3 regions of the Microbacterium lacusdiani genome follow, and region 2 is predicted to be linked to each of the others. Evidence: predicted binding sites of a transcription regulator. Region 2 holds the regulator's gene; each other region holds the start of a gene.

Region 1 (10,946 bases), on a different contig from region 2:
TGCTCGGATCGCTCATCTTCTGGGTGATCCAGACGTTCCTGTCCAACTTCCTGCCGGCGCTGACCAAGGCCGACATCATCCCCTTCATGACCGACGTCCAGGCGGGTACGCTGCGCTTCATCCTCGTCGGGGTGGCGCTGATGCTGCTGGTCGTCTTCATGCCGCAGGGCATCCTCGGCGACAAGAAGGAGCTGACCTTTGTCCGTTGAGAACACTCCCCGGCAGCCGGTGACCGCATCCGTGCCGCGGCCCAAGACCACGGGCCTGCACGTGGGCGAGGCGGCCCCCGGCGTCAAGAAGGTCGACCCGATCATCGTCGCGGACGGCGTCAAGCGCACGTTCGGCGGCCTCACGGCCGTGGACGTCGAGCACCTCGAGATCCCGCGCGGCGCGATCACCGCCTTGATCGGCCCCAACGGCGCGGGCAAGACCACGCTGTTCAACCTGCTCACGGGCTTCGACAAGCCCAACGCGGGCACCTGGTCGTACGACGGTCACGACCTCGCCCACGTCCCGGCCCACAAGGTCGCCCGGATGGGCCTGGTCCGCACGTTCCAGCTCACCAAGGCGCTGGGCCGCCTGAGCGTCATGGACAACATGAAGCTCGGTCAGCAGAACCACGTGGGCGAGCGCTTCTGGCACAGTCTGATCCCGGCGCTGTGGCGAAAGCAGGACGCCGACACCGAGGCGCGCGCCGAGGAGCTGCTGGTCAAGTTCAAGCTCGACGCCAAGCGCGACGACCTCGCGGCCGGGCTCTCGGGCGGCCAGAAGAAGCTGCTCGAGATGGCCCGCTCGCTCATGACCCAGCCGACGCTCGTCATGCTCGACGAGCCGATGGCCGGCGTGAACCCGGCCCTGACCGAGTCGCTGCTCGACCACATCCTCAACCTGAAGGACGAGGGCATGACCGTGCTGTTCGTCGAGCACGACATGCACATGGTCCGCCACATCGCCGACTGGGTCGTCGTGATGGCCGAGGGCAAGGTGGTCGCCGAGGGCGCCCCCGACGAGGTCATGAAGAACCCGGCCGTGATCGACGCGTACCTCGGCGCGCACCAGGAGCTCGACCTCGGCGTCGTGACCGGCCGCATCCCGGTCGTCGAGGCCGACCCGACCACCGACGCCGAGGCCTCCGCGGCCGTGGGCGCCGAGGTCATCGAGGCCGAGGCGGCGGCCGAGGCCGAGGCGGCCGCCGAGGCCGAGAAGGAGGACGACAAGTGAGCACGGACGAGACCCCGGTCGTCCTGGTCGACGACGTTCACGCGGGCTACCTGCCCGGCGTGAACATCCTGAACGGCGCGACCCTGACCGCCTACCAGGGCGAGCTCATCGGCATCATCGGCCCCAACGGCGCCGGCAAGTCGACGCTGCTGAAGGCGATCTTCGGCCAGGTGAAGATCCGCGGCGGCAGCATCTCGCTCGCCGGCGAGGACATCACGGGCCTCAAGGCCGACAAGCTGGTCGCGAAGGGCGTCGGCTTCGTCCCGCAGACCAACAACGTGTTCCCCTCGCTGACCATCGAGGAGAACCTGCAGATGGGCGCGTACCAGAACCCGAAGCTGTTCACCGAGCGCGTGGACTTCGTGATGGGCCTGTTCCCCGACCTCGCGAAGGGCGGCGGACTGAAGAAGCGGGCCTCGGGCCTCTCGGGCGGCGAGCGCCAGATGGTCGCCATGGGCCGCGCGCTCATGATGGACCCGAAGGTGCTGCTGCTCGACGAGCCGTCGGCGGGCCTCTCCCCCGTGCGTCAGGACGAGGCGTTCCTGCGCGTCTCGGAGATCAACCAGGCGGGCGTGACCTGCATCATGGTCGAGCAGAACGCGCGCCGCTGCCTGCAGATCTGCGACCGCGGCTACGTGCTCGACCAGGGCCGCGACGCCTACACGGGCACGGGCCGCGAGCTGCTCAACGACCCCAAGGTCACTCAGCTCTATCTCGGCACGCTCGGCGCCTGACGCCGCGCATCGCCATGGGAGGCCGGGGGTTCGCCCCCGGCCTCCCATCGTCTCGTCAGTCGACGTGCCCCGCGACGAACGCCTCGCGGACGATGTGACGGTGGAGCCGCCCGAGCACGGCCGCCTGCTCCTCGGCCCGCTCCGCGAGCACCGCGAAGGTCTCCGCCGGCAGGCCGAGGTCCGGCGCGAGCGCGGCCAGCGTCTCCCACGCGCCCTTCTTGCCCGTGACGGCGCCGCGCATGAGCTCGGTCTCGAGCACGGGCGTCATGGGCGACCCGAGCGGGCGCCCGTTCGTCTTGAGCCGGCCGGCCTTCTCGCCGAGCCAGGCGAGGGCCTGGCGATGCGGGCGCCGCGGCACCTCGAGCGTGTCGACGAGGTCCTTCAGGAAGACCCGCTCGCGGCCGACCTCCTCGGCCAGCCGCGCGAGGTCCGGGCCCAGGTCGGTGTCCGCGTACGCCTTGGCCATCCGCCGGAACCGGGCGACGCCCGCGGTCGCGCCCGTGAGGTGGTCGGAGAGATACAGCCCCAGGATGTCCCGCTGCAGGGTGGCGGGGAGCCGGTGCGCGGGCGAGTCCGCGGGCGGCTGAGCCGGCCCGTCGGGGAGGACGTCGCCGGGCGGCAGCTGATCCTGCGGCCAGTCGCGACGCGGCCGCATCGGAGCGCTCGCGGTGCCCGCGCCGTCGGCCATCCCCGTGAGCAGCTCGCGCAGGGCCGAGGTCGCGTCGTGCCGGGGCTGCCACCCCAGCTCGCGCCGCGCGCGCGAGCTGTCCATGATCGGCACGGTCATCGCCATGTCGAGCCACCCCGGGTCGGCCGCGACGGCGTGCAGCCGCCACGCCGCGTGGAGGAGCGGGCGCAGCACGCGCGCAGGCACCGCCAGCTGGCGCCCGTGCGCGAGCACCGCGGCGATGTCCCGGCCGCGCAGCACGGGGTCGGCCGCGATGTTGAACGCGCCCGTGGCGCCGCCCACGATGACGCGGCGGTACGCGTCGGCCAGGTCGGCGCCGTGCACGACCTGCATCCGCACGCCCGCCGGCAGCGGCACGACGGGCAGGCGCCCGGGGCGCAGCAGCGCGGGCGGCAGGAGGGCCCCGACGAACAGCCGCGTGATCTCCGCCCCGGCGTCGCGGTCGAAGACGAGTGCGGGCCGGAGGCGCGCGACGGCGAGGCCCCGGGCCTCGGCGTCGTCGAGCAGGCGCTCCTGCGCGGCCTTGTCGGCCGCGTAGTGCGAGGTGGGGATCCCCTCGGTCGGCCATGACTCGTCCCGCGCGTCGTCGTCGTCCACGCCCGTGTACGCGCCCACGGACGAGGCGCACACCAGGTGCCGCACGCCGGCGCGCAGGCACGCCTCGATCACGCGGCGCGTGCCGTCCACGTTCGCGCGGCGGATCAGCTCCCGCTTCCGGTTCGGCTGGATGAGCCAGGCCAGGTGCACGACGCAGTCCGCGCCCCGGAACGCCGCGGCGAGCCGGTCGATCACCCGCTCGTCCGCGGCCCGGTCGACGGCCGGCGCCGCGATGTCGATCCGCTCCCAGTGGGCCGCGTCGTAGGGCGGCGCCTTGTCCGGCGTCCGCCGCGCGACGCCCACGATCGCGTCGACCGCGGGCTCGTCCCTCAGGGCGTGCAGCAGCGCGGTCCCGGTGTTGCCGCTCGCCCCGACGATGGCGACCTTCATGAGATGCTCCCGTCCTCGCGCTCCCTTGGACGACCGACGCTAGCCGCCCCGGGCCGGGAGCCGCAGGGGCTTGCGCCCGGCCCCCAGCACGCTCCCTGCTGGTCGAGCGAGCGCGCCGGCGCGAGTCGAAACCCCTGAAGCCGCCGCCGTCCACGAGACCGCGCGAACGGGAATCGCCCCGCCTCCTCGAGGGAGACGGGGCGATCCGGGTCGCGCGAGGGGGATCAGCCCTCGTACGGGGTGTAGGTGTTGTCGGGGCCGTACTCGTAGATGTTGATCATGCCCTCGGTCGGGTCGCCGACCTCGTCGAACGTGACGGGGCTCGAGGCTCCGTCGTAGTCCGCGACGCCGCCGGCCAGGATGATGTCGGCGCACTCCGCGAAGGTGGTGCACTTCTCGCCGTCACCCGAGCCGCCCGAGACCTCGATCAGCTTCTCGGCGATCGCCGCCGAGTCGGTCGAGCCCGCGGCCAGCGCGGCCAGCGCGATCAGGTTGGTCGCGTCGAACGACTCCGGCGCGTAGGTGTAGTCGCTCAGCGGCTCGGCGCCCGACTCCTCCACGAAGGCGTCGAGACCGTCGATGAACTCCTGCACCTGCTCCGGCGTCGGACCGGGGTACGTGCCCTTGGCGCCCTCGAGCAGGCCCTCCGGGAAGTCCGGGTACGCGGCCATGTTGCCGTCGACCAGGAACAGGTCCTCGGCCGCGAAGCCCTTCTCGAGCAGGCTCGGGAGGATGGTCTTCGCCTCGTCGAACGAGATCACGGTGATCGCGTCGGGGTCGGCGGCGAGCACCTCCGAGATCTGCGAGTCGAACGACGTGTCGCCGGGGTTGAACGTCGGGGCCGCGACGACCTCGCCGCCCGCACCCTCGAACGCCTCGGTGATGTACTTGGCCAGGCCGGTGCCGTAGGCGTCGTTCAGCACGATCATGCCCAGCGTCTGGTAGCCGAGCTCGGCGACGAAGTTGCCGTGCACCTCGCCCTGCAGCACGTCCGACGGCGCCGTGCGGAAGTACAGGCCGTTGTCGTCGTACGTCGTGAAGGCGTCCGACGTGTTGGCCGGCGAGAACTGGATGACGCCCGCGCCGGTCACCTGGTCGATGAACTGCAGCGAGACGCCCGACGACGCGGCGCCGATGATCGCGGCCGGGTCCTCGCTGAGCAGGCGCGGGATCTCGGTCTCGTAGGCCTTGTTGTCCAGGTCGCCCGAGTCGCCGTGCACGACCTCGAGCTCGAGGCCCGTGGTCTCGGCGTACTCGTTGATCAGCGACTGCGCGTAGTCGACACCCGCGATCTCGGGCGGGCCGAGGAACGCGAGCGAACCGGTCACGGGCAGGGCCGTGCCGATCTTCAGCGCGAGGTCGCCGGCCGGCGCGGCCGGGGCCGACTCGCTGGGCTCGGCGGTTCCACCGCCGCTGGCGCAGCCGGCGAGGGTGAGAGCTGCGGCGCCCGTGAGGGCCAGTGCGCCGATCAGCTTCCGGGATCGAACCATGAGGTTCCGTCCTTTCATCAGGACCCGCGGTTTTCGGGGACTGGTGGTGCATCAGCACACCGCGGGTAATGGACGGAAATCTACCCGCGATTTGTTTCATCCGGGTTTTCGCGTGTTGCGCAGACCGGACCCTGGGATCAAATCGTTACCGGCCGCGCCGGCAGGCGATGCAGTATGTCGCGTGCGACCCCTTCTCGGGCGTCGTTCTACGCTCCGCCGTCGATCGCGACGGCCGGCAGGGGCCGCGCCCGGCGCGCATGGCGCACCTGGTCGAGCATCAGCAGGATGCAGGCGAGCCACACGATCCCGAAGCCGATCCAGCGCGCGGTCGGCATCGGCTCATGCAGCACGGCGGCGCCGATGATGAACTGCAGGATGGGCCCCGCGAACTGGAGCATGCCCATGGTCGCGAGCGGGATGCGGCTCGAGCCGGCGGCGAACAGCAGCAGCGGAACCGCGGTGACGACGCCGGCGCAGAGGAGGAGCACGGTGTGGCCGGCGCCCGCCGCGCCCATCGTGATGCCGGTGGTGACCGCGACGATCGCCAGCTGCACGACCGCGACCGGCACGAGCCACAGCGTCTCGAGCGCGAGGCCGCTGATCGCGTCGACCGAGCCGCCGACCTGCTTCTTCACGAGGCCGTACACCCCGAAGGTCGCCGTGAGCCCCAGCGCGTACCAGGGCACGGCGCCGTAGCCGATCACGATCACGATCACCGCGACCGCCGCGACGCCGATCGCGATCCACTGCAGGGGCCGCAGCCGCTCTCGCAGCACCAGCACGGCGAGCAGCACGGTCGTGATGGGGTTGATGAAGTATCCGAGGCTCGCCTCGATCACGGCGTCGCTCTGGGTCGCGATCACGAAGATCTGCCAGTTGCCGTAGATCAGCACGCCCGCGAGCGCCATCAGCAGCGCGAGGCGCGGGTTGCGCAGCACGGCGAAGAAGCGCCCCCAGCCGCGCATCACGGTGAGCAGCAGCGCGCAGAACACGAGCGACAGCAGCACCCGCCAGGCGACGACCTCCCACGGACCGGTGGGCGCGAGCACCACGAAGTAGAGCGGCAGCACGCCCCACAGCACGTACGCGCCGAGGCCGTAGAGGGTACCCGCGGCCTCCGTCCCGATCCGGCCGGGCCGTTCGATCGAGGGGGCGGGTGCGGTCACCGATTCAGCCTACGCTCGCGGCGAGCGCGCCGGGCCCGGTGCGCCCTGCCATCCGCGGTCCGATTCCTGCCAGGTGCGTCCGCTCGACGACCGGTCGTTGAGCGGAGCGAGCGCCAGCGAGCGGAGTCGAAACGTCACGAAGCCGCCCACTTGGGCATGCGAAAGGGCCCGGATGCCGAGCATCCGGGCCCTTTCGGGGCGTGTCGCTGGGATCAGCGGACGACGACCGCGAGGACGTCGCGCGCCGAGAGCACGAGGAACTCGTCAGCGCCGAACTTCACCTCGGTGCCGCCGTACTTGCTGTACAGCACGCGGTCGCCGACGGCGACATCGAGCGGAACGCGGTTGCCGTTGTCGTCGATGCGGCCGGGGCCCACCGCGACGACCTCGCCCTCCTGGGGCTTCTCCTTCGCGGTGTCGGGGATGACCAGACCGCTCGCGGTGGTCTGCTCGGCCTCGACCTGCTTGATGACGATGCGGTCCTCGAGCGGCTTGATGGAAACCGACACGGTGTACCTCTTCTTTCGTGTGCTTCGTACGGGAAGACTCTTCGCACTCTCCCGGGGAGAGTGCTAACAGCAAGTGTAGGAGGGATGCTGGCACTCCCGCAACGCGAGTGCCAACGGCTTCCGCCCGTCGCCGACACAATGCAGGACCTGTGCCGGCTGCATGGCGTGTCGCCGTCCGAGATGACCCGCACACGCCCGAGATCCCGCTCCGCTCCTGCGTTGTGTCGTAGGAGCCGCCCGTAGGCTGGGCGGATGGATTCGGCCGAGCTCGACGCCCTCCTCACCCGCGAGGGCCTGGCCCTGCTCGACGCGCTCGGCGACGTCGACAGCGCCGACGACGTGGCGCGCACCGTGTCCCGGCTGCGGGCGGCGGGCCACTCCCCCGAGCTCGTGTCCGCCGTGGTCGGCCAGGCGCGGCTGCGGCAGCGCGCGACTGCGAAGTTCGGCGAGTTCGCCGACCGGATGCTGTTCACGCGGGCGGGCCTCGAGCAGGCCACCCGGATGAGCGTCTCGGTGCACCACGCGCGCCGCATGCGGCAGGCGGGCATCGAGCGGGTCGCGGATCTCGGCTGCGGCATCGGCGGCGACTCGCTCGCGTTCGCGGCGCTCGGGATGGGCGTGCTCGCTGTCGACGCCGACCCCGTCACGGCGGCGCTGGCCGCGTACAACCTCGCGCCGTTCCGCGCGGAGGGCGCGGGCGTCGAGGTGCGCGCGGCGCGGGCCGAGGAGGTGCCGCTCGACGAGGTCGGCGCGGTCTGGCTCGATCCGGCGCGCCGCACGGCCGGACACGGCGAGACCGCGCGCGTGGCGGCCGCGGACTATTCGCCGCCGCTGGACTGGGTGTTCGACCTCGCGGGGCGCGTGCCCGCCGGCGTCAAGCTCGGTCCGGGCCACGACCGCGACGCCCTTCCCGAGCATGCCGAGACGCAGTGGATCAGCGTGGACGGATCCACGGTGGAGCTGGTCGTCTGGACCGGCGCCCTCGCGCGCGAGGGCGTCCGGCGATCCGCGCTCGTGCTGCGCGGCGACGACGCCCACGAGCTGACCGCGGCCGCCGACACGGCCGACGAGCCGGTGCGGGCGCTCGGCGCGTTCCTTCACGAGCCGGAGGGCGCGGTCATCCGGGCCCGTCTGATCGGCGACGTCGCCCGCGCGCTCGACGCCGGGCCGGTCGCGCAGGGCATCGCCTACCTCACCGGCGACGCAGCCGCGACGAGCCCCTTCGTCGCGTCGTTCCGTGTGCGCGAGACGCTGCCCGCCGACCCCAAGCCGCTGGCGAAGGCGCTGCGCGCCCGCGGGATCGGCACGCTCGAGATCAAGAAGCGCGGGGTCGACGTCGACCCCGCCGCGCTGCGCAAGCGCCTCGCCCTCAAGGGCGATCAGTCGGCGACGCTGATCCTGACGCGCGTCGACGGCAGGCGCACCGCGATCCTCGCGGACCGCGTCCCCCGCGCCTGATCAGGCCCCGGCGGCCTCCTGCACCGCGCGCACGACCCACAGGATCCAGAACGCGCTGCACACGATCGAGCCCAGCCCGAGGCCCAGGCCCCACCAGGCGAGCTCGCGCTTCGCGCGGCGCCCGGCGAGCGCGATCACCGCGAGGACGACGCCGATCACGCCGAGCGGCAGCGCCCACGGCACGAACCAGGACACCACGAGCGCGAAGGTCGACAGGGTCATCGACCAGGTGGCCGTCCGCCCTCGGGAGAGGCGCATGCTCCGGATGGCGCGCGGCGCCGCGGCGGGCGCCGGCGCGGAGGGCGCGACCGCGCCGCCCTCGGGCGCCGGGCCGACCGGCCGCACGTCGCCCTCCGGGGCGGGAGCCTCGGGAGCATGCACGACCGCGCGCTCGTTCACGTCGACTCCACCGCCACCGGGTCGGCCACCGCCACCTGGATCTGCGTGACGGGAAGGGTCGAGTCGGCGCCGAACTCGAGCGTCGAGGGCGCGCGGCCCTCGGCGATCAGCTCGGCGGCGAGCGCCGCGATCATCGCGCCGTTGTCGGTGCACAGGCTCAGCGGCGGGATGCGCACGGTGACGCCCGCGGCCGCGGCGCGCTCGAGCGCGACGTCGCGCAGCCGGCGGTTGGCGATCACGCCGCCGCCGAGCAGCAGGCGCGGCACGCCGTGCTGCGCGCACGCATCGAGCGCCTTGGTCACGAGCACGTCGACGACCGCCTCGCGGAAGCTCGCGGCGACATCCGCGACCGGCACGGGCTCGCCGGCCGCCTCGCGCTGCTCGATCCAGCGCGCGACCGCCGTCTTGAGGCCCGAGAACGAGAAGTCGTAGCGGTGCTCGGCCATGTCGCTGGCCCGCGACAGACCGCGCGGGAACCGGATGGCGTTCGGGTCGCCCTCGGCGGCCGCCCGGTCGATCTCCGGGCCGCCCGGGTAGGGCAGGCCGAGGATGCGGGCGACCTTGTCGAACGCCTCGCCCGCCGCGTCGTCCACGGTCTCGCCGAGCAGCTCGACATCGCTCGTCAGGTCGCGCACGAGCAGCAGCGACGTGTGCCCGCCCGAGACCAGCAGGGCCACGGTGGGGTACTCGAGCGGAGGCGCGTCCGCATCCAGGATGTCCGCCGCGATGTGGCCGACGAGGTGGTTGACCGCGTACAGCGGCCTGCCGAGCGAGACGGCCAGCGCCTTCGCGGCGCCGATGCCGACCATGAGCGCACCGGCCAGTCCGGGCCCGCTCGTGACCGCGACCGCGTCGATCTCGGAGATCGTCACGCCGGCCTCGTCGAGCGCGCGCTCGATCGCGGGCTGCAGCGCCTCGAGGTGCGCGCGGGCCGCCACCTCGGGCACGACGCCGCCGTAGCGGGCGTGCTCGTCCATGCTGCTGGCGATCGTGTTGCTGAGCAGGATGTTCCGCTCGCCCGCGCGGGATCGCCCGCGGACGATGCCGATGCCGGTCTCGTCGCAGCTGGTCTCGATGCCCAGGATCAGGGGGCCGGTCATGTGCACACCCCCGCCTCGGCAGGGTCGGGCGTGCGCGCCGCGGCCCAGGCCTCGAGATCGAGGCGCATCACGACCGCGTCGACGTCGTCGGGCTGGTAGTAGCGGGGGCGGCGGCCGAGCTCGGCGAACCCCTCGGACGCGTACAGCGCCTGCGCCACGGGGTTGTCCGCGCGCACCTCCAGGAACACCTCGCGCACGCGACGACGCTCGGCCTCCTCGAGCAGCGCGCGCAGCAGGGCGCGGCCGCGCCCGCGGCCGCGCGCCGACTCGGCGAGCGCGATGGTCTGCACGTCGGCGTCGCGCGATCCGGGCAGTGCCCGCAGGCCCGCGTAGCCGGTCACGCGGCCGGCGAGCTCGTCCACGAGGTAGTGGCCGTGCGGGCCGGCGAGCTCCTCGCGCATCATGGCCTCCGACCAGGCGTCGGTCGGGAACGAGGCGCGTTCGAGCGCCATGATCGCGCCCAGGTCGTCGAGGGTGGCGGGACGGATGGTCATGCGCTCACCTTCTTCGGGGCGTGGCCGATCGTGACATCCGGGGAGCGCAGGTACAGAGGCTCGGTCTCGGCGAGCTCGCCCGTCGGCTCCCAGCCGGCGGCGAGCGCGAGCGCGGCGACGCGGCCGAGCGCGGCGGCCGAGATGGCGGGGGTGTCGACGATGTCGGCGTCGGCGGTCAGCGGGTCGGCGCCGAGGTCGGCCGTGCGGGGGCGCAGCTCGGGCCCCGCGACGCGCCGGGGAAGGCCGCGGTCGTCGGCGCCGTCGTAGACCGTGATCGCGTTCTCGCGGCGACGGGCGTCGGTGACGATCGCGAACGCCCCGGCGGGGTTCGTGTCGAGGTGCCGCAGCGCCGCCGCGTCGTGGCTCGCGACGGGCACGACGGGGATGCCACGGCCGAGCGCGAACGCGCGTGCGGCGGCGATCCCGATGCGCAGGCCGGTGAAGGCGCCGGGGCCCATGCCCGCCGCGACGTGCGTGACGTCGGCGGGCGCGATGCCGGCCTCGTCGAGCGCGCGGACCAGCAGCGTGCCGATCAGCTCGGCGTGACCGAGCGTGACCTCGCTGCCCGCCTCGGCGCGCACGACCCCCGACGGCTCGACGACGGCGACGGTCGAGCCGATCGACGTGTCGATGGCGAGGATCACCCCTCCAGGGTATCGACGCCACCTGACGGGACGCCGGGACATGACGCCCCGCGGCC
Region 2 (6,830 bases):
CATCACCCGCCGGCGGCGGGGACCGTGGCGGTCCCCGCGTCGCGCTCGCGCAGGGCCCCGCCGCCCTGGCGGCCGAGGCTCAGCTGCTTCAGGACGGCGACGACGCCGCCGATGAGCACGAGGAGCCCCCACACGGCGCCCACCACCGCGGTGATGAGCGCGGCGAGCGCGTCGGCGATGCTCACCACGATCCCCGGGACGACCGAGTGCAGCACCATCGTCAGGAGCGTGAGGAGAAGGGCCAGCAGCAGGAAGAACACCATCCGCTTGCTGCCGAGCATGCGCGGCTGCGCCACGATGAGGAATGCGACGGCGGCGAGCTGCAGCACCAGGACCGCCCCCAGGATCGCCGCCGACGCGCCGACATCGAAGAACCCGAACACCGCGAGGTAGGCGAGCGTGCCGAAGGGGGCCGCCAGGAACAGCGCCACCATCGTGGTGAGGGCGGCGAAGGCGAGCAGGGCCAGCAGCACGCCGGCGACCGCGGCGCCGAGGCCGCCCACGAGGCTCGCGATGCCGTTCACGAGCGCGCCCGCGCGGTGCCCGATCAGCAGCGGCAGGGCCATGAGCCCCACCATCAGCAGCGTCAGCCCGAGCGGCAGCGCCAGGAACGGGATGCCGAGGCCCGGCGGGTCCTCGGCCTCCGCGCCGAACGCGCCGTCCTCGGCGATGGCCGCGACGTCGCCCGCGTCCACCCCCTCGGGCAGCGACGCGCCCGGCTGGGCGAGCGCCGCGATGCGCTCGCCCAGGGGTGGCGGCGACACGACGACCCCCGCGCCGACGCAGGCGAGCACCGCCAGCAGGATCGCCGCGACGGCGACCCACAGCGCCCACCTGCGCAGGCCGTCCACGGGGCGCCGCGCGATCTCTCAGAGTGCCAGCAGGATGCCGCCGGCCACGAGGCCGACGACGAGGATGCCCGCCGCGACGTACCAGGCCCAGTCGGGCGGCACGAACTTTCCGCCGTACGAGGGCTGGAGCGACGCGTGCGGCGTCGCGGTGGCGCCCGCGATGAAGGCGACCGCGACGGCGGCGAGGAAGGCGACGCCGATGACGATGAAGCCGGCCTCGGAGCGCATGATCCCGACGACGACGGCGGTGACGCCGGCCGCGACGCCCAGGATGTAGCCCGCGATCGTGAGCACGAGCTTGACGGTGGGATTGCCGGTGATGCCGGACAGCGTGGTGTTCATGCTCTGAGGAGCCCGCGCCGCGCGTCCCTGATACGGGATGACATGCTGACTGGATGAATGCCCCCGAGATGTGGGATCTGAGGGACGGGGACGGCCGCCCGACGGGAGCGCGGGTGCGCCGGGGAGACGTGCTTCCCGAGGGAACGACTCATCTCGTCGCCGCGACGTGTGTGCTGCGCGCCGATGGACGGGTGCTTCTCACGCGCCGGGCTGCGTCCAAAGCCGAGCACCCCTTGACATGGGAGTTCCCGGGCGGGAGCGCCCTGGCCGGGGAGTCGAGCGCCCAGGCTGCCTCGCGAGAACTGCACGAGGAGACAGGCATCCTGGCGCCTCCGTCCCAGCTGACTTTCATCGGTCGGCACCGGGAGATCTCCGCCTTCGTGGATCTCTATGCGGTGTCGCTGGGCGTGGATGTGCCCGTCGTCCTGGACCCGGCGGAGGTTGCCGCAGCGGAGTGGGTCTCCTTCGACGAAATCTTTCGGCGCCGCCAGCAGGAGACCTTCGCCGAGCCGTGGCTGGACCGGTTGGACGCACTTCTGCAAGCCCTTGCCCGCTGGGCGCGAAGCAACGCCCCTCATCCTCACCTCGAGGAGATATCCACGATCTCGGACGGATGAGCGGGACAGCGGCCTCCGCGGTGGATTTCTCCGCGCGTCACGGCGGCGCACTATCGGCGCGAGCGGGTCCTGCGAGCGGTGCTCAGCCGATCCGGCGTCGTGCTCGCTAGAATTGGCACTCAGAACGAGCGAGTGCCAGGCGACGTCGGGAGGTGCGGCATGGTCACGGAACGTGGGCTGAAGGTGCTCCGCGCCATCGTGCAGGACTACGTCGACACGCACGAGCCGGTGGGCAGCAAGTCGATCGTCGAGCGCCACGCGTTCGGCGTCTCCGCGGCCACCATCCGCAACGACATGGCGCTGCTCGAGGACGAGGAGCTGATCACCGCCCCGCACACGTCTTCGGGCCGCGTGCCGACCGACAAGGGCTACCGCGTCTTCGTCGACCACCTGGCCGAGCTGCGGCCCCTGTCCCAGGCGCAGCGCTCGGCCATCTCGACGTTCCTGGCCGACCCCTCGGACCTGGACGACCTGCTCTCGCGCACCGTGCGCGTGCTCACGCAGCTGACGGGGCAGGTCGCGCTCGTGCAGTACCCGTCCTTCGCGTCCGCGAACGTCACCCACGTGGAGCTGGTGCGGCTCGACGACATCCGGATGCTTGTGATCATCGTGACCGACACGGGCCGGGTCTCGCAGCGCCTCACGGCGACGCCGAGCGGCGTGCACGAGGACGACGTCGCGGTGCTGCGCGCGCAGCTCGCGTCGCTCGTCACGGGGCGCTCGGTGGGCGACGGCTCCGAGCGGATCGAGGCGCTGCGGGCGCAGGCGCCGGCGGAGCGCGGCCGCCGCGACGACGCGCTGCTGACGCTCGCAGCCGTCGTGGGGGAGGAGCTCGACGAGTTCCGCGAGAACCGCCTCGTGATGGCCGGGGCGGCGACCCTGGCGAAGCGGGAGCAGGACTTCCGCGGCAGCATCCACCCGCTGCTCGAGGCCATCGAGGAGCAGGTCACACTGCTGCGGCTGATGTCTGAGATGGTGGCGGACGAGCACGGCCTGTCGGCGAGCATCGGCCGCGAGAACGACGAGTTCGGGCTGGCCGAGGCGTCGATCATCGCGAGCGACTACGACGCGGGCGTGGGCCGCGCGCGCGTGGGGCTCATGGGCCCGACGCGCATGGACTACCCCAGCAACCTGTCGGCGGCCCGCGCGGTGGCGCGGTACCTGTCGCGGCTGCTGGACGAGGACGAGGGCCGCCGCTAGGCGGCGCCGATTCATCACGCGGGAGCGCGCGGCAGACGACGCGCGACCATGAAAGGCGAGTGTGGCTGACCACTACGAGGTTCTCGGGGTGTCGCGCGAGGCGACGTCCGACGACATCAAGAAGGCGTATCGCAAGCTGGCGCGCCAGCTGCATCCCGACGTCAACCCCAGCGAGGACGCCGCGGAGCGCTTCAAGCTGGTGACGCACGCGTACGAGGTGCTGAGCGACGACGAGAAGCGCCGCCGCTACGACAAGGGCGGCGACGAGAGCCCGTTCGGAGGCGCGGGCGGGTTCGGCGGCTTCAGCGACATCTTCGAGACGTTCTTCGGCGCGGGCGCCGGCGGCGGCCGCGCGGGACGTCCCCGTTCGCGCCGCGAGCGCGGCCAGGACGCGCTCGTGCGCGTCACGCTCGAGCTCGGCGACGTCGTCTTCGGCGTGCACCGGGACCTCGAGGTCGACACGGCCGTGCTGTGCGAGACGTGCCAGGGCTCGTGCTGCCAGCCGGGCACGGGTCCGGCGCGTTGCGAGATCTGCGGCGGCTCGGGCTTCATCCAGCGCCAGGTGCGCAGCCTCCTCGGCAACGTCGTGACGCAGCAGCCGTGCGGCGCGTGCCAGGGCTACGGCGCGACCATCCCCGACCCGTGCACGACCTGCCACGGCCAGGGCCGGGTGCGCTCGCGCCGCACCGTGTCGGTCGACATCCCGGCCGGCGTCGAGACCGGCCTGCGCCTGCAGCTGCCCGGCTCGGGCGAGGTCGGCCCGGCGGGCGGCCCCAACGGCGACCTCTACATCGAGGTCCAGGTGTCGCCGCACCCGGTCTTCAGCCGCGACGGCGACGACCTGCTCGCGACGCTCGAGGTGTCGATGACCGACGCCATCCTGGGCGCCACCACGACCATCGAGGCGCTGGACGGCCCGGTCGAGCTCGAGCTGCGGCCCGGCATCCAGGCCGGGGAGGTGCTGACGGTCAAGAACCGCGGCATCACGGGGCTCCGGTCCTCGCAGCGCGGCGACCTGCGGGTCGGGATACACGTCGTCACGCCGACGCGACTGGACGCCAAGGAGCGGGCGCTGGTGGAGGAGCTCGCGAAGCGCACCAAGGCGCCGAAGCCGCGCCTGGCGGAGTTCCAGCAGGGCCTGTTCTCCAAGCTGCGCGACCGGTTCCGGGGCTGACGCGTGGCCCTGCACTTCATCGACGAGACGGCCGGGGCCGCCCGCGTCGGCGACGCGGTCACACTGACGGGCGCCGAGGCGCATCACGCCGCCGCCGTGCGCCGCGTGCGCGTCGGCGAGGCGGTCACCGTGACGGACGGCCGGGGCGCGTGGCTCGAGGGCGAGGCCGAGAGCGTCGAGCCGCGCGAGGTCGTCGTCCGGATCGCCACCCGCCGCGACGAGGACGCGCCGCGGCCGCGCCTGGTGCTCGCGCAGGCCCTGGCGAAGGGCGACCGCGACGAGCTCGCGGTCCAGGCCGCGACCGAGCTCGGCGCCGACGAGATCGTGCCGTGGCAGGCGGCCCGCAGCGTGTCGCGCTGGGAGGGGCCCAAGGCCGAGAAGGGGCGCGTCCGCTGGGCCGCCATCGTGCGCGAGGCGGCCAAGCAGGCCCACCGCGCGTGGCTGCCGGAGGTCGTGCCGGTCGCGACGACCGGGGCCCTCGCGGCGCGCGCGGCCGGCGAGCGCGTCCTGGTCCTCGAGCCCACCGCCGAGACCCGTCTGACGGCAGTGGATCTCGGAGACGCCGCATCCATCGTGCTCGTGGTCGGTCCCGAGGGCGGCATCTCCCCGGAGGAGCTGGACCGGCTGGAGGCCGCCGGCGCCGTGCGTGTCCGGCTCGGCGACACGGTGCTGCGCACGTCCACCGCCGGGCCCGCGGCGCTCGCACTCGTGAACGCGCGCCTGGGCCGCTGGTGACCCGCGACGCGGGTCAAGCCCCCGGGTCGGGTGAGGGGCGCGCGCATAGACTGAGGTCCATGAGCGATCCCTCGATCTTCACCCGCATCCTGCAGGGCGACATCCCCGGCGAGATCGTGGCCGAGACCGAGCGGGTCTTCGCCATCAAGGACATCGCGCCGCAGGCGCCGCTGCACCTGCTGGTGATCCCGAAGACGCAGGAGTACCGCGACGTCGCGGAGCTCGCCGCGGGGGACCCCGAGCTGCTGGCCGAGATGGTGTCCGTGGCGAAGGGCCTCGCATCCGAGCACGCCGACGGCGACTTCCGCCTGCTGTTCAACTCCGGGTCGGGCGCGGGCCAGACCGTGTTCCACGTTCATGCGCACGTGCTCGCGGGCGGCCTGGGAGAGAGAAGCCTCGTCGGTGAGTGACCTTCACACGGAGACCGTGACCGCCGACGGAGTCGCGATGGTGCAGCTGCTCGGCCCGCAGGACCGCCTGCTCCGGATGGTCGAGAGCGCGCACCCGGATGTCGACGTCCACGTGCGCGGCAACGAGATCACGCTGCGCGGGGCGGAGGCCGACGTGCGCGCGGCGCGCGCGCTGGTCGACGAGCTGCTCCAGATGACCAAGGCCGGGCATGCGCTCGGCGAGGCCGACGTGGCGAGCTCGGCGCGCATGATGCGCGACGAGTCCGGCCCGCGGCCGAGCGAGGTCATGGGCGAGGCGATCCTGTCGAGCCGCGGCAAGACCATCCGACCCAAGACCGTGGGTCAGAAGGACTACATCGACGCGATCGATCAGAACACGATCGTGTTCGGGATCGGCCCCGCCGGAACGGGCAAGACCTACCTGGCGATGGCGAAGGCCGTGCAGGCGCTGCAGCGGCGCGAGGTCGACCGGATCATCCTGACCCGCCCGGCGGTCGAGGCGGGCGAGCGGCTCGGCTTCCTGCCCGGCACCCTCACCGACAAGATCGACCCGTACCTGCGCCCGCTGTACGACGCTCTGAACGAGATGATGGACCCCGAACTCGTGCCCAAGCTCATGGCGACGGGCACGATCGAGGTCGCGCCGCTCGCGTACATGCGCGGCCGCACGCTCAACAACTCGTTCGTCGTGCTCGACGAGGCGCAGAACACCACGCCCGAGCAGATGAAGATGTTCCTGACGCGTCTCGGCTTCGGCACCAAGATGGTCGTCACCGGCGACATCACCCAGGTCGACCTGCCGCAGGGCGCGTCGGGCCTGCGCCTCGTGACGCGCGTGCTGGAGGGGATCGACGACATCCACTTCGCGCGCCTGACGAGCGACGACGTGGTGCGGCACTCGCTGGTGGGCCGCATCGTGGACGCGTACAGCGAGTACGACGAGCGCCGCCTCGCCGCGCGTCACGAGCGCGACGAGGCCGCCGAGTTCGCCAACCGGGCCGAGCGACGCGCCGCGAACTTCCCGAAGGCCTCGCGGGCGACCGGCCCCCGAGACCGCACGCCCAAGCGAGGACGATCGTGATCGACATCAACAACGAGTCCGCCGTCGAGATCGACGAGTCGGTGCTGCTGCGCCTCACGCAGGAGAACCTGGCCGCGCTGCACGTGTCGCCCGACGCGGACGTGGCGATCGTCCTGGTGGACGAGGGCGCCATGGAGCAGCTGCACCTGCAGTGGATGGACGAGCCGGGCCCGACCGACGTGCTGAGCTTCCCGATGGACGAGCTGCGGCCGGGCACCGAGGACCAGCCCACGCCGCCCGGGCTGCTCGGCGACATCGTGCTGTGCCCGCAGGTCGCGGAGGCGCAGGCCGAGACCGCCGGCCACTCGACGATGGACGAGCTGATCCTGCTCACCACGCACGGCCTGCTCCACCTGCTCGGCTACGACCATGCCGAGCCGGACGAGGAGCGCGAGATGTTCGGCCTGCAGCGCGAGCTCA
Region 3 (10,946 bases), on a different contig from region 2:
CACGCGGGGCGCGTACACCCGCACGCGGTCGCGCGGCAGGTCGAACAGCGTGCACAGCTCGTCGCGCGTCAGGAACGGCACCTGCGTCGACGAGCGGATGACCAGCCGTCCCTCCTCGTCCAGCCAGCCGACGGATCCGTGCGTCTCGAGCTGAGCGTGGATCGAGCGCCCCGTGCGCCACGTGCCGCTCACCGTGACGGGGCTCGCAGCGAGCGCCGCGTCGACGTCGCCGCCGTAGCCCGCGTGCAGCGCCGCGACGACGTTGCGCCCCGCATCGGCGACGCGGTCCTCGGGCGTGCGCTCCGGGTGCACGAGCGGCGCGCCGGGCGTCCGCGCCTCCTCGGGATCGAACACGGCGGGCAGCGGCTCGTAGTCGACGCGGATCAGTGCGCACGCCCGCTCGGCGGCCGCCGCGGTCTCGGCCACGACCGCGGCGACCCGCTGCCCCACGTGGCGCACGACGTCGTCGAGCATGCGGGTGTCGTCGGGGTCGTCCTGCCGGTGCTCGTGGCGCGCGGTCGAGTACCGGGCCGCGGGCGCGTCCTCGTGCGTGTACACCGCCACGACCCCCGGCACCGCGCGCGCGGCGGCGGCGTCGATCGCGCGGATGCGGGCGTGCGGATGCGGCGAGCCGAGCACGCGCAGGATGAGCGCGCCCGCCGGGACGTCGTCGAACGCGTACGGCTCGAGGCCCTGCACCACCCGCTGCGCCGGCTCGGGCACGGCCGAGACTCCGACACCATCGCCGGCGCCCGGGCCGGTCTCCCGGACCGGTCCGAGCACGGCCGCGCGTACGGCCTCGCGGATCGGCCGGTACCCGGTGCAGCGGCATAGGCTCCCCTTGAGGCGGCGGTCGAGATCCGGGAGGTCCTCCTCGCCGAGGCACGATGCCGTAACGCTCATGCCGGGCGTGCAGAACCCGCACTGGAACCCGAAGCCGTTCGCGAGCGCGTCCTGCACCGGATGCAGCGCGTCGCCGGGGGCGAGGCCCGCGGCGGTCGTGACCGCCCGGTCCTCGGCGCGCACCGCCGGCACGACGCACGAGTGCACGGGCTCGCCGTCCAGCAGCACGGCGCACGCCCCGCAGTCGCCGGAATCGCAGCCGCGCTTGACCGACAGGGCGCCGTGCTCGCGCAGCAGCGTGCGCAGGCACTGTCCCGGCCGCGGGTCGGCCTCGACCGCGGCGCCGTCGATCTCGAGCCTCACGCGCGCGTCTCCCCGGCCAGCTCCGCGCGGGCGCGCTCGGCGAGCACGACCGACACGGCCCGCCGCCAGTCGGCCGCGCCCAGCGGATCCGAGAAGTAGCCCGGCGCGGACCGCACCGCCTCGGCCAGCTCGGTCGCCGAGGGCGCCGCGGGGAACCACAGCACGACCGGGCGCTCGGTGGCCGCGGTCACGACGAACACGGCCGCGCCGTCCTCGTCGGCCCGGCCCGTCACGACCGCCGCGGACCTGCCGAGCTCGGCGAGCGCGATCCGGTGCAGCGTGAAGCGCGAGCGCAGCGTGCGCGCGGGCAGGTCGATCGCGCGGATGACCTCGCCCAGCCGCAGCGTGCTGACCCCGTCCCGCGCGGGGATCTCGGCGACGGGCAGCGTGCGCTCGCCGCCGTCGGGGGTCCACACCTCGGCGGTGCCGTCGAGCCCGGTGGCGAGCGACACCATCGCCGCGGCCGCGAACGCTCGGGCGATGTTGCCGCCGACCGTCGCGGTGTTCCAGATCTTGAACGACGCGAGCAGCGCGTCCGCGGCGACCGGGAACATCCGGGTCGCGGCCCACTCCGCGGGCGCCTCGCCGTCGCGCGCGAACCGGACGAGCCGCGCGATGGAGCACGTGGCGCCGATCCGCAGCCCGGCGGGGGAGACCTCCAGGTCGGGCCACCCCATCGCCGTGAGGTCGACGAGCCCCGTGACTTCGGGCTGGGGCTCGCCGAACAGCCACGTGCCGCCGGCGAGCACGGTCTCGCCCGGCGCCAGCGCGAGGTCGCCGCGGCCGCGCGCGCGGCGGAAGGACGTGACGGTGCTCAGGTCCACGCGGGCCGCCCCTCGCCGAGCGCGCAGGCGGCGTCCGGGCCGGCGGGCGCGGTGCCGAGGGTGCCGTGCAGGGGGCCCTGGCCGTCGCGCAGTGGTCGTCCCGTTCCGCCGTGGCGCGACTGGACGATCTCGGCCAGCGCCGAGAGCGCCACCTCGTCGGGCGAGGCCCCTCCGAGGTCGAGGCCCAGGGGGGAGTGCAGCCGGGCGAGGTCCGCGTCCTCCACGCCCGCGGCGCGCAGCAGCTCGGCGCGCCGCGCGACCGTGCGGCGGGCGCCGAGCGCTCCCACGAACCCGACGGGCAGGGCGAGCGCGGTCGCGATCGCGGGGACGTCGAGGCGCGTGTCATGCGTGAGGACGCACACGGCCGTGCGGGCGTCGACCCGATCCCCGGCCTCGCCCCGCAGGTACTCGGCCGGGTCGCCCACGACCCGCTCGGCCGCGTCGGGGAAGCGCTCCGGGGTGATGAGCGTCTCCCACACGTCGCACACCGTCACGGCGAAGCCCGCCGCCGCGCCGACCCGGCACAGCGCGGCTGCGTGCTCGCCGGCGCCGAGCAGGATGAGGCGCGGCCGCGGTGCGTGCGCGAGAGCCAGGACCGCCGGGCCGTCCGGAACCGGCAGGATGCGCCCCGCGGCGTCGCCCTGCAGCACGAGCCCGACAGCGACGGGCCGGTCCGCCGCGGCCCGCTCGAGCGCCGCGCGGGCCACGTCGTCGCCGGCCCGGACCTCGTACGCGAGCACGTCGATCCGCCCGCCGCACGCCAGGCCCGCGGCGAACGCGGCCTCGTCGGAGAAGCCGAACCCCGCCGCCTGTGCCCGCCCGGTCGCGAGCACCGTGCGGGCGAGGACGATCGCGTCGCCCTCCACGCAGCCGCCCGAGATCGAGCCGATCACCTCGCCGTCGTCGGCCACCGCCATGGATGAGCCGACGCCCCGCGGGGCGCTGCGCGCGACGCCGGTGACCGTGACCACCGCGATCCGCCGCCCGGCGCGCAGCCGGTCGAGGATCACGGCGGCGAGTTCGAGCATGGCGCCACCGTAGTCATGCCGTGTTACCGGACTGCTACACGCCACGCCCGGCGCGTCACGCGCCCGACCCCGCGCCGTGACCTGCGGGTCCTAGACTGCGGCGATGGACCCCGCCCGCGTGCGCCTGTGCGGCCTCGTGCTCGCCGCCGGAGCGGGTCGCCGGTTCGGCGGCCCGAAGGCGCTCGCGCGCGGCGCCGACGGGACGCCGTGGGTGGCGCGCGCGGTCGACGCGCTGGTCAAGGGCGGGTGCGACCGGGTCGTCGTGGCGCTGTCGCCGGCCTCCGCGGCGGCCGCCGCCCTGGTGCCGACGCCCGCGATGTCGGTCGTCGTCGGCGACGCGGCGCGCGGACTGGCCGCCACGCTGCGCGGCGCGCTCGCCGCGGCGGTCCCGGCCGACGGCGTCGTCATCCTGCCGGTCGACACGCCCGATGTGGTCCCCGGCGCGGTTCGCCGCGTGATCGCCGAGGGCGGGCGGCCGCTGCGTCAGGCGCTGGCTCAGGCCGTGTACCGCGGCCGCCCGGGCCATCCGGTCCTGGTCGGCGCGGATCACGTCGCGGCGCTGCGGGCAACGCTCCGCGGAGACGAGGGCGCCCGGGCGTATCTGCGGGCGGCCGCCGCCCGGCAGGTGGAGTGCGGGGACCTGTGGTCGGGGGACGACATCGACGAGCGCGGCGGCGCCCACCTGGGGTCGTAGGCTTGAGGGAGTGAGCACCCCGGACCAGCCGTCGCCGTCACGCCGCGCCCGGGGCCTCGCCCCGGTGGCGGGAGCCATCGCGGTCGGCGTGCTGACGGCCATCCAGTCGCGGCTGAACGGCGGGCTCGGCGCCGCGCTCGACAACGCGATCGTGGCCGCCGTCATCTCGTTCGGATCGGGCCTGGCCATCATGGTCGCGCTCGCCGCGGCGCTGCCGGCGGGCCGGGCCGGCGTCGCGCGGCTCGTGCGCGGCGTCCGCGCGCGCGACATGCCGTGGTGGATCCTGATCGGCGGCGCGGCCGGAGCGCTCACGGTGGGCTCGCAGGGCGCCGTGGTCGGGGTGATCGGCACGGCGCTGTTCACGGTGGGCGTCGTGGCGGGGCAGACGCTCAGCGGACTGATCCTGGACCGCGTCGGGTACAGTCCGGCCGGCGTGACGGCGGTGACCGTGCCGCGGGTGGTCGGCGTGGCGCTCGCGCTCGCGGCCGTGACCGTCTCGCTCACGGGCGGCACGGTCGCGCAGGCGCCGCTGTGGATGCTGCTGCTTCCGCTCCTGGTCGGCGCCGGCCTCGCGTGGCAGCAGGCCACCAACGGACGGCTGCAGCGCGCGACCGCGTCGGCGATGACCGCGACGCTCGTCAACTTCGTCGGCGGCACGGTCGTGCTCGGGGCGATCGCGCTGGTGCAGGCGCCGCTCGTCGGCGTCGCGCCGCTTCCGGCCGACCCGTGGCTGTACCTGGGCGGCGCGATCGGCGTCGCCTACATCGCGCTGTCGGCGGCGCTCGCGCCGCGGATCGGCGTGCTGCTGCTCTCGCTCGGATCCGTGCTCGGGATGCTCGTGGGCTCGCTCGCGCTCGACCTGCTGTGGCCGCCCGCGGTGCCGCCGTCGCCGGTCCGCTCCGCCATCACGGTCGCGGTCGCGTGCGTGGGAGTCACGATCGCCGCGGTCGGCCGGCGTTCCGCGCGCTGAGGCGCGCGGGCCGAGGTCGTCAGGCCTTCTTCTTGGCCTTCTTGCCCGCGGGGAGAGCGGAGAGGAACTTGGCGCCGTCGACGGCCTTGCGGCGCAGCGGGCGCGACCGGGTGGGCTTTCCGCCCACGTAGAGCCAGCCGAGCAGGACCTCGTCCTTCGTGAGGCCGTGCGCCTTGGCGACCGCGCGGTGCCGCGTGTGGCCGCCCGTGCGCCAGAAGACGCCGTAGCCCGCCTCGTCCAGCAGCAGGCTGAGCGCATGGGCGACGCCGGAGGCCACGGCCTCCTGCTCCCAGACCGGCACCTTGCCGCGCCGCACCGACGCGACGACCGCGATCAGCAGCGGCGCGCGGAGGGGCTTGGAGTACACGCCCTTCTTGCCCTCGGCCTTCGCGATCGCGCGGCCGAGCGCGACGCGGTCGTCGCCGCGGATCTCGATCAGCCGCCAGGGCTTGAGCTCCTTGTGGTCGGCGACGCGGCCCGCGGCCGACACCAGCTCGACGAGCTCGTCGTGCGTGGGCGCGTCGTCCGTGACCTTCGACAGCGAGCGGCGCGCGAGCATCGCGGCCCGCGCGCCCCCGACGGCCGCCGCGGTCATCAGGCCGGGGCGTCCTGCTCGTCGCTCTCCTCCGGAGTGAAGTTCAGCGACAGCGAGTTCATGCAGTAGCGGTCGCCCGTGGGCGTGCCGAAGCCGTCAGGGAAGACGTGACCCAGGTGCGAGCCGCAGTTGGCGCAGCGCACCTCTGTGCGCTCCATGCCGTGGCTGTTGTCCTCGAGCAGCTCGACCGCGTCGGGGCGGATGGACTCGTAGAAGCTGGGCCAGCCGCAGTGCGAGTCGAACTTGGTGCCGCTCTTGAACAGCTCCGAACCGCACGCCGCGCACGTGTACAGGCCCGCGCGCTCCTCGTCCAGCAGCTCGCCCGTCCAGGGGCGCTCGGTGCCGGCCTCGCGCAGCACCGCGTACTGCTCGGGGGTGAGCTCCTGGCGCCACTCATCCTCGGACTTGCTCACGTTGTACGACATGGGTTCCTCCCGTTGATCGCCTTACAGACTACGTCCGCGGGAGGGTGCGCGGATCGGACGTGTCGTAACGTGCGCGGCCCGGGAGAATGAGGGGATGAGCGCCCCGACGACCGACCACGACCCGGCCGCCGTCGCGGACCGGTTCGCCCGCTTCGCACGTGACGAGGCGCCAGGCCGCTCGGACGTCTACCAGGAGTGGGCCCAGGGCGTGGCCGGCGACTCCGGGATGTGCGAGATCCTCGCCCGCATCCCCGCCACGCGCCGGCAGCCGCCGCTCGTGTTCGCCGTCACGCGGATGCTGGGCGCCCCGCTGGCCGGCGGCTACGACGCCTGGGCGGCGTTCGTGCTCGCGCACGCCGCCACGGTGGTCGCCGAGTGCGCGGCGCGCACGCTGCAGACGAACGAGCCGCTGCGCTGCGCCGCGCTCCTTCCCGCCCTCGCGCGCCTGCAGGGCCCGATCGCGCTGCTGGAGCTCGGCGCCTCGGGCGGGCTGTGCCTGTACCCGGATCGCTACGCGTACCGCTTCCGTGCGGGCGACGACGTCGTCGCGGTGGATCCGGGCGGGGGAGCGGCCGTCGTGCTCGAGGCCGAGCTGCGCGGAGCCGTGCCGGACCTCCGCCTGCCGGACGTCGTGTGGCGCGCGGGCATCGACCTGCAGCCGCTGGACGCCGGCGACCCCGCCGACCGGGCCTGGCTCGAGGGGCTCGTGTGGCCCGAGGAGACGGCCAGGGCCCGGCGGATCGCCGCCGCGATCGACGTCGCCGCCGCCGACCCGCCGCGCCTCGTCGCGGGGGATGCCGCGGATCTCGGGCTCGTGCGCCGCCTCGCGGCCGAGGCGCCGCGCGATGCCGCGCTCGTGATCACGACCCCCGGTGTGCTGCCGTACGTGCCGCGCGGCCGGCGCGACGCGCTGATCGCGGCGCTGCGGGCACCGGGCGGCATCCGCCCCGAGCCCGTGCACTGGATCACGCTCGACCAGCCCGCGCTGCACGACGCCTGGACCCCGCCCATCGACCCCGGGACGTGGGGCCCGGGATTCGCGCTCGCGCTCGACGGCGAGGTGCTCGCGGCCGCCGACCCTCTGGGCGCCTGGATCGACTGGCGCGCCTGACCGGCACGTGCCGCAGCGCCGCCTACCGTGGGAACGTGCCCCTCTCCGACCGCGACCGCGCCATCCTCGCCTTCGAGGCCGAGTGGCGCCGCCACGGCGGCGCGAAGGAGGAGGCCATCCGGTCCCAGCTCGAGATGGCGCCGGCGCGCTACTACCAGCTGCTGGGCCGGCTGATCGACTCGGCCGACGCGCTCGCCGAGGACCCGCTGCTCGTGGGCCGGCTGCGCCGCCTGCGCGACGCGCGCCGCGCGGACCGCTCCCGCATCGCCGGCTGACCGGAGCCGCGCCTGAGGCGTCGCCCCAGGGGCGTCCGGGTAGCATCGGGGTCGTGCCGACCACCTACCCCCGGGACCGCTTCGACGACGTCCCGCGCCAGTCCGCCAGGGTCGGCGCCCATCGTGCCGAGCAGCCCCGCGCACCCCGCCGCGTCGTGCTGCTGTGGGCCGCGCTCGCGACGGTCCTGCTCACGATCGCGGGCATCCTCGCGTTCCTCGTCCTGTCGCAGCGCGTCGACATCGTGCCGGGACAGCAGTCCCCGGTGCCGCAGTCCACGGTGTCGCCGATCGTCGACCCCACCTACACGGTGCTCGTGCTCAACGGCACGGGCTCGCAGGGCGTGGCCGAGGAGGTCGCCGCCGAACTTGTGGCGGCCGGATGGTCGGACGACATGGTCCTGCCGAGCGAGTCGTCCGCGACGGACTTCCCCGCCACGACCGTGTACTACGCGTCTCCCGAGGAGGAGGCCGTCGCGCTGGCCATCGCGCAGGCGATCGGCGGCGCGCGCGTCGCGCTGAGCGACCAGTACCAGAGCCCGCCGGATCCGGCGCTCAAGGAGATCACGGTGGTCGCCGGTCTCGACCGTGTTTCGGCCGGGTAAACAGTTCGATTCGGGCGTGTTCATTCTCGCCCTCTCGGCGTTCTGGCGCGGAACGGCGCGGATACCATTCCCGATATCCGCCCCCAGCACCAGGAGAGTTTTCGCATGACCCAGGGCACAGTGAAGTGGTTCAACGCCGAGAAGGGCTACGGGTTCATCACCGTGGCAGACGGCAGCCAGGACGTCTTCGTCCACTACTCGAACATCGAGATGAGCGGCTTCCGCGTCCTGGAGGAGGGGCAGTCCGTCGAGTTCACCGTCGGCTCGGGCCAGAAGGGCCCGCAGGCGGAGGCCGTCCGCCCCGTCTGACCCGGCGTCCACGCAGAGCGCCCCGCGGCCCGGACCGCGGGGCGCTCTCGCGCGTCCGGGCGTCGCCCGCCCACGGGCGCGCCCGCCGGACGCGGCTTGCACTCGATGGGGGAGAGTGCCAGAATCGTCCTAGCACTCGTGCAAGAGGAGTGCTAAAGACCACACGCCTACGTCCGGGAGGGACGACACCAACATGGCAAAGATGATCGCTTTCGACGAGGAGGCCCGTCGTGGCCTCGAGCGCGGCCTCAACACGCTGGCCGACGCCGTCAAGGTGACGCTCGGCCCGCGCGGTCGCAACGTCGTGCTCGAGAAGAAGTGGGGCGCCCCCACCATCACGAACGACGGCGTCTCGATCGCCAAGGAGATCGAGCTCGACGACCCGTACGAGAAGATCGGCGCCGAGCTGGTCAAGGAGGTCGCCAAGAAGACCGACGACGTCGCGGGTGACGGCACCACGACCGCCACGGTCCTCGCCCAGGCGCTGGTCCGCGAGGGCCTCCGCAACGTCGCCGCCGGCGCCGACCCCATCAGCCTGAAGCGCGGCATCGAGAAGGCCGTCAAGGCGCTCTCGGACGAGCTGCTCGCGCAGGCCAAGGAGGTCGAGTCGAAGGAGCAGATCGCCGCGACCGCGTCGATCTCGGCCGCCGACCCCGCGATCGGCGAGCTCATCGCCGAGGCCATCGACAAGGTGGGCAAGGAGGGCGTCGTCACGGTCGAGGAGTCGAACACGTTCGGCACCGAGCTCGAGCTCACCGAGGGCATGCGCTTCGACAAGGGCTACCTGAACCCCTACTTCGTCACGGACCCGGAGCGCCAGGAGGCGGTCTTCGAGGACCCGTACATCCTGATCGCGAACCAGAAGATCTCGAACATCAAGGACCTTCTGCCGGTCGTCGACAAGGTCATCCAGGCGGGCAAGGAGCTCGTCATCATCGCCGAGGACGTCGAGGGCGAGGCCCTCGCGACGCTCGTGCTGAACAAGATCCGCGGCATCTTCAAGTCGGTCGCCGTCAAGGCCCCCGGCTTCGGCGACCGCCGCAAGGCCCAGCTGCAGGACATCGCGATCCTCACGGGCGGCCAGGTCATCACCGAGGAGGTCGGCCTCAAGCTCGAGAACACCGACCTCGAGCTGCTCGGCCGCGCCCGCAAGGTCATCGTCACCAAGGACGAGACCACGATCGTCGAGGGCGCCGGCGACGCGTCGCAGATCGAGGGCCGCGTGACCCAGATCCGTCGCGAGATCGAGAACACCGACAGCGACTACGACCGCGAGAAGCTGCAGGAGCGCCTCGCCAAGCTCGCCGGCGGCGTCGCCGTCATCAAGGCGGGCGCGGCCACCGAGGTCGAGCTCAAGGAGCGCAAGCACCGCATCGAGGACGCCGTGCGCAACGCGAAGGCCGCCGTCGAGGAGGGCATCGTCGCCGGTGGTGGCGTGGCCCTCATCCAGGCCGGCAAGACCGCGTTCGACGGCCTGGACCTCGTCGGCGACGAGGCGACCGGCGCGAACATCGTCAAGGTCGCGATCGAGGCTCCGCTGAAGCAGATCGCCCTCAACGCCGGCCTCGAGCCGGGCGTCGTGGCCAACAAGGTCGCCGACCTCCCGGTCGGCCACGGTCTGAACGCCGCCACGGGCGAGTACGGCGACCTGTTCGCGCAGGGCATCATCGACCCCGCCAAGGTGACGCGCTCGGCGCTGCAGAACGCCGCGTCGATCGCCGGCCTCTTCCTCACCACCGAGGCCGTCGTCGCCGACAAGCCCGAGAAGGCGGGCGCTCCGGCGGGCGCCGAGGGTGCGGGCATGGACTTCTGATCCACGCCTGATCTCCTCTCGGACGGCCCCTTCCCCTCGCGGGGGAGGGGCCGTCCCGCGTCTCCGGGGCGTGGATGACACAGGGCGTAACACCCGCTTGGAGCACGGTAGGGTGCGTCGCCATACTTGCGTGACCCGATCCGAGCACCCGAAGGATTCCCCATGACCGTCATCGACACCGAGGTCTCGCCCGTCGCCGACCTCGAGACGCCCCTGAAGTTCGCCTACTGGGTGCCGAACGTCTCCGGCGGCCTCGTCGTCTCCACCATCGAGCAGCGCACCAGCTGGGACTTCGACTACAACAAGAAGCTCGCCCGCATCGCCGAGGACGCCGGCTTCGAGTACGCGCTGTCGCAGACGCGCTACGCCGCGAGCTACGGCGCCGACAAGCAGCACGAGGCCACGTCGTTCACGCTGGGCCTGCTGGGCGCGACCGAGCGACTCAAGATCATCGCCGCCGTCCACCCGGGCATGTGGCACCCCGGGGTGCTCGCCAAGTGGCTCATCACGGCCGACCACATCTCGAACGGCCGCGCCGCCGTCAACATCGTGTCGGGGTGGCTCAAGGACGAGTTCGTGAAGTTCGGCCTGCCCTGGCTCGAGCACGACGAGCGCTACGTGCCCACCGAGGAGTTCATCTCGATCCTGCGCGGCCTGCTGACCGAGGACGGCTACTCGTTCGACGGCAAGCACTACCAGATCTCGGACTTCACGCTCTCGCCGAAGCCGCTCGACGTGCCCGGCCGCGCGCACCCCGAGATCTTCTTCGGCGGCAACTCGACCGCGGCGCAGGCCGCGGCCGGCCGCACCGCGGACTGGTACTTCTCGAACGGCCGCTCGCTGGAGGGCTTCCAGGAGAACATCGCGGGCGTCGTCGCGGCCGCCGAGTCGGGCGGGCGCACCGCGCCGCAGAAGCCGCGCTTCGGCATCAACGGCTTCGTGATCGCGCGCGACACCGAGAACGAGGCGGTCGAGACCCTGCGCGAGATCATCGCGAAGGCCCACCGCCCCGCCGTCGAGGGCTTCGCCGCGGCGGTCAAGGAGGCCGGCCAGTCGACCAAGGACGGCAAGGGCATGTGGGAGGACTCGACCTT

Evidence for each region. Region 2 encodes HrcA, which represses chaperone genes, less so after heat shock. Its sites were predicted from a motif close to TTNGCACTCGNNNNNNNCGAGTGCNAA; they were not measured.
Region 1: groES (co-chaperone GroES) is a predicted target of HrcA. The motif match lies at 6,883-6,909, and genes of this name have one in related genera.
Region 3: groL (chaperonin GroEL) is a predicted target of HrcA. The motif match lies at 8,169-8,195, and genes of this name have one in related genera.

Annotation. Positions count from the first base shown of each region.
Region 1 covers NZ_BAAGXJ010000029.1:110,351-121,296, reverse strand. Annotated here, with positions in the region: gene ACYVGN_RS12945 (branched-chain amino acid ABC transporter permease) at 1-209, shown strand, start outside; gene ACYVGN_RS12940 (ABC transporter ATP-binding protein) at 229-1,221, shown strand; gene ACYVGN_RS12935 (ABC transporter ATP-binding protein) at 1,218-1,955, shown strand; gene ACYVGN_RS12930 (NAD-dependent epimerase/dehydratase family protein) at 2,011-3,630, opposite strand; gene ACYVGN_RS12925 (ABC transporter substrate-binding protein) at 3,855-5,120, opposite strand; gene rarD (EamA family transporter RarD) at 5,327-6,286, opposite strand; gene groES (co-chaperone GroES) at 6,499-6,795, opposite strand; gene ACYVGN_RS12910 (class I SAM-dependent methyltransferase) at 7,048-8,253, shown strand; gene ACYVGN_RS12905 (hypothetical protein) at 8,254-8,652, opposite strand; gene tsaD (tRNA (adenosine(37)-N6)-threonylcarbamoyltransferase complex transferase subunit TsaD) at 8,649-9,752, opposite strand; gene rimI (ribosomal protein S18-alanine N-acetyltransferase) at 9,749-10,246, opposite strand; gene tsaB (tRNA (adenosine(37)-N6)-threonylcarbamoyltransferase complex dimerization subunit type 1 TsaB) at 10,243-10,890, opposite strand.
Region 2 covers NZ_BAAGXJ010000003.1:186,721-193,550, reverse strand. Annotated here, with positions in the region: gene ACYVGN_RS03040 (hypothetical protein) at 3-851, opposite strand; gene ACYVGN_RS03035 (hypothetical protein) at 870-1,193, opposite strand; gene ACYVGN_RS03030 (NUDIX hydrolase) at 1,247-1,810, shown strand; gene hrcA (heat-inducible transcriptional repressor HrcA) at 1,970-3,010, shown strand; gene dnaJ (molecular chaperone DnaJ) at 3,072-4,184, shown strand; gene ACYVGN_RS03015 (16S rRNA (uracil(1498)-N(3))-methyltransferase) at 4,188-4,919, shown strand; gene ACYVGN_RS03010 (HIT domain-containing protein) at 4,979-5,329, shown strand; gene ACYVGN_RS03005 (PhoH family protein) at 5,367-6,410, shown strand; gene ybeY (rRNA maturation RNase YbeY) at 6,404-6,830, shown strand, end outside.
Region 3 covers NZ_BAAGXJ010000006.1:121,715-132,660, forward strand. Annotated here, with positions in the region: gene ACYVGN_RS06800 (molybdopterin-dependent oxidoreductase) at 1-1,206, opposite strand, end outside; gene ACYVGN_RS06805 (FAD binding domain-containing protein) at 1,203-2,030, opposite strand; gene ACYVGN_RS06810 (XdhC family protein) at 2,021-3,058, opposite strand; gene ACYVGN_RS06815 (nucleotidyltransferase family protein) at 3,162-3,752, shown strand; gene ACYVGN_RS06820 (DMT family transporter) at 3,763-4,722, shown strand; gene ACYVGN_RS06825 (nitroreductase family protein) at 4,742-5,317, opposite strand; gene msrB (peptide-methionine (R)-S-oxide reductase MsrB) at 5,317-5,742, opposite strand; gene ACYVGN_RS06835 (DUF2332 family protein) at 5,837-6,853, shown strand; gene ACYVGN_RS06840 (DUF3263 domain-containing protein) at 6,889-7,128, shown strand; gene ACYVGN_RS06845 (LytR C-terminal domain-containing protein) at 7,182-7,730, shown strand; gene ACYVGN_RS06850 (cold-shock protein) at 7,836-8,039, shown strand; gene groL (chaperonin GroEL) at 8,233-9,852, shown strand; gene sfnG (dimethylsulfone monooxygenase SfnG) at 10,015-10,946, shown strand, end outside.